2 regions of the Synechococcus sp. H55.10 genome follow, and region 2 is predicted to be linked to the other one. Evidence: riboswitches for the same ligand, from Rfam matches in the RefSeq annotation. Region 2 holds a riboswitch; the other holds the start of a gene.
What was found. A riboswitch is a leader RNA that binds a small molecule or an ion and turns the genes downstream of it on or off. The one in region 2 is predicted to bind cobalamin.
Positions count from the first base shown of each region.

Region 1: another riboswitch for cobalamin. It lies ahead of metE (5-methyltetrahydropteroyltriglutamate--homocysteine S-methyltransferase); the one in region 2 lies ahead of NW858_RS03575 (TonB-dependent receptor plug domain-containing protein).

Region 1 is NZ_JANSJJ010000155.1:74,897-78,408, forward strand. Features, by position in the region: gene metE (5-methyltetrahydropteroyltriglutamate--homocysteine S-methyltransferase) at 1-2,165, opposite strand, end outside; cobalamin riboswitch at 2,594-2,799, opposite strand; tRNA gene NW858_RS09945 (tRNA-Arg) at 2,838-2,911, opposite strand; gene NW858_RS09950 (dihydroorotase) at 3,178-3,512, shown strand, end outside.
Region 2 is NZ_JANSJJ010000040.1:66,939-70,450, forward strand. Features, by position in the region: gene NW858_RS03570 (DUF1565 domain-containing protein) at 1-1,170, shown strand, start outside; cobalamin riboswitch at 1,262-1,403, shown strand; gene NW858_RS03575 (TonB-dependent receptor plug domain-containing protein) at 1,443-3,389, shown strand; gene NW858_RS03580 (DUF1636 domain-containing protein) at 3,479-3,512, shown strand, end outside.

The DNA of each region.
Region 1 (3,512 bases), on a different contig from region 2:
CGGCGGGTTTTTAGGCCGCAGTCGGGGTTGACCCAGGTTTGTTCTAGCGGCAAGTGGGCCACTCCCAGGCGCAGTTGCTGGAGAATCTGCTCGGTGTCGGGCACCGCCGGGCTGTGGACGTCGTAAACGCCGTTGCCCACCTGGTGGCGATAGCCCGCTTGGGCGATCTGCAGCAAGGTTTTGTTGCTGCTGCGGCTGTTTTCGATCGAGAGAACGTCGGCGTCCAGCCGCTCGATGTGCTCGATGATGTCCCCGAACTCCGAGTAGCACATGTGAGTGTGGATCTGGGTTTCGGGCTTGGCGCCAGCGGTAGCCAGTCGGAAGGCCTCCACCGCCCAGCTTAAGTACTCCGGCCAGCGCTCTTTTTTCAAGGGTAGACCCTCCCGCAGCGCTGGCTCGTCCACCTGTACCATTACGGCTCCGGCAGCTTCTAAGTCGGCCACCTCTGCCCGCAGGGCCAAGGCAATTTGCAAGGCTTGCTCGCGTCGGGAAAGGTCGACGCGGGGGAAGGACCAGTTGAGCATGGTTACCGGCCCGGTGAGCATCCCCTTAACCGGCTTTTGGGTTAGAGATTGGGCCACCTTAAACTCCCGCACCGTCATGGGGCAAGGGCGAGACACATCGCCGTAGAGAATGGGGGGACGCACGCAGCGGCTGCCATAGCTCTGCACCCAGCCGTGCTCGGTAAAGGCAAAGCCCTGCAGTTGCTGGGCAAAGTATTCCACCATGTCGGTGCGCTCGAACTCGCCATGCACCAGCACATCCAGGCCAATTTCTTCTTGAATGCGGATGCACCTGGCAATTTCGGCGTCGATAGCGGCCTCGTATTCGGCCTGGGAGATCTCGCCCTTTTTGTACTTGACCCGCCACTGCCGGACTTCGGGGGTTTGGGGAAAAGAACCGATGGTGGTAGTGGGCAGCGGTGGCAGCTTGGCCTGCCGGCCTATACGCTGCTCGTAGGGAAGGGAGCGCTGGAAGTCCTGCGCCGTCAGGTTGGCCAAGGCCTGGCGCACCGCAAGGTTGGGGGGATTGAAGTCCTGGAAGGCCTGCCACTGCTGTTCCAGCTTGTTCTGCTGGGCAGCGGTGTCTTCGCCGTTGAGGGTGCGAGCGAGCAGAACCACTTCGGCCAGCTTCTGCTCGGCAAAGCTGAGAACATTGCGCAAAGGCTCTGGCAGGTGGGTTTCCAGAGCAGCGTCGTGGGGCACAAACTGGAGCGAGCAAGAAGGCTGCACCCGCAGGTTGGGGGCTAGGGCTTGCAGCTCTTGCAGAGTGGCCAGAACGGCCTTGGGCTGGATCTGCCAGACGTTGCGCCCGTCCACTACCCCCGCCCCTAGGATCTTATCGGCGGGGAAGCCGTGGGCTCTGACCAGTTCCAGGTTGTGGCCGCGGGTGAAGTCGAGGCTGAGGCCGGCTAGCGGCAGCTCCACCACCCAGGGGTAAGTCTCCCCCAAGTCGTCAAAGTAGGTAACCAAGTGGACAGGGATCCCCAACCGAGCCAGCCGGCGGTAGGTCTGCTCCACCGCTTCCCGGAGACTGTCGCCTTCGCTCGTCACCAAGATGGGCTCATGGACTTGCACTTCCCGGATTCCCAGTCGCTGCAGCTCCTGCAGCAGCTCCTCGTAGAGAGGAAGCAGCTTCTCCAGATCTCCCCGCAACTTGCCAGAGCGCTGGCTTAGAGCAAGAAGGGTAACCGGACTGAGGAGGACGGGGCTGGTGCGGTTTCCTAGGATCCCTTGCGCCCGCCGCACTGTGGCCAGGAAGTCATCGAAATGGGCCTGAGGGATCGCGTCGGCCTCAATTTCCGGCACCAGGTAGTGGTAGTTGGTGTCGAACCACTTGGTCATTTCCAAGGCGGGCAGGCCCTCCCGTCCCCGCGCCATGGCAAAGTAGCGCTCCAGGCCTGATAAGCTCTGAAACCGGGAGGGAATCAGCCCCAGCCAGGTGGCCCAGTCCAAAACATGGTCGTAGAGGGTTTGATCTCCTACTGCAATGTGGTCGATGCCAGCCTGAAGCTGTACCCCCCAGACCTGTGCCTCCAGCTCCTGGAGCGTTGCTGACAAGGCCTCCGCCTCCAGGGTGCCGCTCCAAAAGGCTTCCAGCGCTTTCTTCAGCTCGCGGCGCTTGCCCATGCGGGCATAGCCGAGGGTTTGGGTTTCGATGGCCATAAGGTACTGTCTCCTGAACTGAATTCGGTAATTGAGGTTGCCGCCAGTTGGCTTTGTACAGCCGGTTGTCATCCAACCTAGGCAGCAAGAAATGGCCGCCGACATGCCTATCGGTGGGATCCCGGCGGAAGGTTTTCTCTAGGCCAGGAAACCTGCTGGAGCTGTCAAGGCGTTCCTCAACCTATCGGCTGGCCCACTCGGCACAGGAGGGTGCTTAGAGGACTCTTTTGCGCAACCAAAGCAAGAAAACGTCCTCCAAGAGTTAGCTGCCCCTGAGCCAACTGCTTAGCTCTCTTGTCCGCGCTTTTGACTTAGTGCCTACGATCCAAGAGCGTCGAAAATCCGTAAGCAGGCCGATGAAAAAACTTCGGGACGGGAACGGGCCAACGTCAAAATGGGAAGCATATCTGTACCTCGCAGATATGGTGAACTGGGGAAAAACCGCCGGCGGGCATTCTGACTTGCTCAGTTTTGGAGGGGCTGGCTTGCGTCGTCAAGGGCTTTTGCAACAACAACTAGGGATCCCCGATCCAAAACCGGCTCACAGCTGCGGGACAGCGGCAGATTCTCACTGCACTTTCCCCGTTGCCTCTGACGGCTGATCCCCGTCAGAACCGGCAGTAGACTACATCCTACCACCAGCTTGGAGGAGCTAGTAGCTACTCACTTAGACGGGACTGGGCGGATTTGAACCGCCGACCTAGCGCTTAGGAGGCGCTTGCTCTATCCATCTGAGCTACAGCCCCAGACAAAGAGAGAATGGAGCAAGGGATGCTGGGCAACACCTACCGATCTTAAACCCCCAACTTAGATTACCAGAAAGAGCCATCTAGACCTTTGCCTGGAAGCAAGCCGCAGCCGTGGAGAGGATGTCAAGTCAAGGCCCTTTTGCGCTGTCGCGCCAGCGCTGAGTCGGAAGTGAGGTGCCGGATTGGCGGCCAGTCTTCCAAGGTATTTTGATAAAGTATTCTGAATATTTTGGCTGGGAAATTAGCGTTGTCTCGGGGGCGCTTTGTCTGACAGTCTGCTGATCCGCAATGCGGAGCTATTGGTGCCGGAAGGGGATCCCTGGCTGGGAGATGTGCTGGTGCGGGAGGGGCGCATTGCCCAAATCGGCCAGAATCTCTCGGCAGAAAGGGTGGCTAGGGTTATCGACGCGGAGGGCCATACCCTCATGCCGGGGGTGATCGACCCCCAGGTTCACTTTCGCGAGCCGGGCCGGGAGCACAAAGAAGACCTACAGACGGGATCCTGGGCCTGCGCTCGCGGTGGGGTAACCAGCTTTCTGGAGATGCCCAATACGGATCCGCTGACGATCGACCAGGCAACGCTGGATGACAAGTTGGC
Region 2 (3,512 bases):
AGCATCCACGACGGCATTTTCATTGCTGGCGCTTCCAACCCCTGGATAGAGGGCAACCGCTTCTACAAAAATGGGGCCAACGGCATCTCCGTCTTGGGTACTTCCCAGCCCACCATTGTCAACAACCTCTTCCAAGAGACCGGCTTTGGCCTCACCATCGACCAGCGCTCGGCGCCGATGGTGCGCAACAACCGCATCCTGCAAAACCGCACCGGCATTGTGGTTGGCGGCAGCGCCCGGCCCATCTTGCGCAACAATCTCATTGCCCGCAACCTGGAGACTGGCCTGACAGCTATCACCAACGCCCAGCCCGATCTGGGCACGGCCTCGGATCCCGGCAACAACATTTTTGAGGGCAACGGCCAGTACGACATCCACAACGCCACCCGCGGCCTGCGCCTCAACGCCAACGGCAACCAACTGGCGGGCAAAACCAAAGGGGAGCTGGATCTAGCGGGCCAAACCACGGTTGCTGCTCTGCCCAGCAGCGCCCCACCACCCATTGTTGCCGGTGGCTTGACGCTGCCCAGCGCTCCCCCGGCTCCCAGCCGGGATCCCCAGCCGGCGGCGGCCAAGCCAGCCGAAACTTCCACAAACCTACCGGTGGTGGCGGTGCCGCAATCGACGGCCCCCCTTCCCCCTCCTGCAGCGGGCTCGGGGGGGCGTGTTTTGCCCAGCGGCCCCAGCCAGCCGTCAAGCACGCAACCCCAGGAGTTTGTTGCCGTCCCCTTCACCCCCGATGGCTCTACCACGCCTGCCCAGCCGGTTGAGCCGGCTCCTGCCGCCCCTGTCCGCCAGGCCTCTGCAGCTCCCCTTACCGACATCACCACCCTGCTGCCGCCGCCGGCCCGCCGCCAAGCCAGAGAAAACCCTCCTACCTCCTCCTCTGCACCCTCAAGCTCGGCCCCAGCTCCTCCTGCTCAGGCTGCCGACAAGGACTCCGTCCCGCTGACGCGAGCGGCAACCCAGTTTCGCGTCTTGGTGACCCCCAAGGGCAGCGACGACTTGCAGCGGCTGCGGCAGCTCGTCCCCGAAGCGGTGGAGACCGTGTTCAACGGCAGGACGATGCTGCAGGCCGGCCTCTACGACAGCCGCAGCCAGGCCCAGTCAGTCCTGGATCGCCTGTTGGACGCCGGCTTTGACGCAGTGGCGGAGATGATCTTCCGTTGATATTACTGCCCAGGGATCCCCCCCGGCAGGATAGGAACTCCCCAGCAGGGAATGTATGATGCCTAGCACGGCTTTTTCCAAAAGGACTGCGGAGAAAGCCGTGCCGTCGGGTTGCTCTGGGGATCAGCCAGGGCAAGCAATGGGGAAAGTCCGGTGCAAATCCGGCGCTGTGCCGCAACTGTGATGGGCTAAGGCCCTCAGTCAGGATGCCCGCCTGCGGCTTTGGCTCACAGCTTAGCTCTTCCGCGTCGCACGGAAGCAGGAGAAAGCGGATGAAAGTAATTGTTGTATGTCTCAGCCTTGGGCTGGGGAGCTGGAGTTTGGGGATCCCAGCCTGGGCGCAAGCGGTCTTGGACACCAGTCTTAGTGCCGAGATTTTCAATCAACCCGTCACCACACCGTTTCGCCGCCCTGGCTTGCTGCGGGACTCTTCGCGCCCAGTCTATGTCATCACCCGCCAGCAGATGCGCGAGCAAGGGGCAAGGACGGTGCAAGAAGCCCTGCGCTATCTGCCTGGGATCCTCAGCGATGGCACAGCGGGAACTCAGTTGGGAGCTCTTAGCTCTCAATTCATGCGAGGGGCGCGAACGGCGCAGGTGTTGGTGCTCTTGGACGGCCGCCCCCTCAACGATCTGGGCTTCTTTGGGGGGGTTGACCTCTCTCAACTCACCACAGATATTGTCGAGCGAATTGAAGTCTCTCCCGGCGGCGGCTCTACTCTGTATGGCTCGGATGCTGTTGGCGGCGTGATCAACATCGTTACGGTGGAGCCACAGCCAGAAACGGAGACGGTGCTGGAAGCGGCGGTCGGCAGCTACGGCCTCAATGAGCAAGGGATCCAAAGTCGGGGCCAAGCCCAGGATCTGGGCTGGGTGCTCAGCTATCGCCGTCTGAAAAGTAACAACGACTTTCCCTTTGCAATTGAGCGGCTGGGCAAGTCAGGCAAGCGGGAAAACTCGGCGGTGGAGTACCACAACTTGCAGGCCAAGCTTACCTGGCAACTGGCCAAAGACCAAGTCCTAACAGCCAACGCCCTCTACCTCAATAAAGCCTTTCGTGTGCCCGGCAGTGTGGAATTTCCCTCTCCCGATGCAGAGCAAAACACCAACGATCTGCTGCTGGATCTCAGTTGGCTGTGGACTCAGGCAACAGGATCCCTGCAGGCAAGAGTCTTTTTTGACGATCTCAACTACCGTTTCAGTGCTCCGCAAAGCCAGGGATCCCGCGACGTCATCCTGCGCAATGGCTGGGGATCCCAGCTGCAGTATGCTTGGCAAGCCGGCGAAAACCTAGAGGGAGCTTTGGGGGTAGATTATCGCTCCATCTCAGCTCGCAATACAACTTTTTCCTTTGCCAACGGTTCTGCCAATATCAACTACGACGATACGGTTAACCAGGGCGCCCTGTTTGCCCGCCTGGATTACAGCCCGGATCCCAACTTCCACCTTGATCTGGGCATGCGCCAGGACTTCAGCAGTTTGGCCAATAGCTCGGCCACCTCGCCGGCTGTGGGGATCCGCTGGACAGTGGCGGAAGGCACCACCTTGAGAGCCAACTACGCCAGCAGCTTTCGCACCCCCTTGATCTCGGAATTATTCTTTCGGCTGCGAGGCTTTTTTGAAGTGGATGGCAACCCCAATCTCCGCCCAGAGCGAGGGGAGAGCTTTGACGTTGGCTTGGATCAGAGCCTGGGAGATTTTGGCCTGCTGCGGCTAACGTTTGCCCACAACCGCATCCGCGATGGCATCACCTTTGTCAGCCTGGGGCCGCGCCAGGGAACCTATGAGAATATTGGGCTGGTCGAATACACCGGCCTGGAAGCGGCTTTGGATTTGCGTTTGGGGGAAAACTGGACGCTTTTTGCCAACTACACCCTCAATGATCCCATCATCCGCGCTGCACTTAACCCGGCCACAGTTGGCAAACAGCTAGCCTTTGTGGGAGCCGATAGCTTCAACCTAGGCCTAACCTATCGCTATGAGCAGGGCGGGTACGGCTCGATCTTGGTCCATCACATTGGGAGCTTTTTTACCAACAACTCCAATACGGAATCCCTGCCAGGCTATACCACCGTGGCTTTGCGGGGAGGGATCCCGTTGACTGAGGCCCTGAGCCTAGAGTTGGGGATCGACAACCTGCTGGATGAGCAGTATGAAGTTTTCCCCGGCTATCCCGGCGTTGGCCGCACGCTGAGGATGAACTTGCGGGGGCAATTTTAGCATCCTCTCGGGCTATTTTTGGCCAACTATCTAGAACAAGCTGTCCTGGTGGAATTGTCTGCTTTACAGTGGAGTTTGGATACAACTCTATGGTGAGCGCGACCAACTTTCCCTCTATTTCTC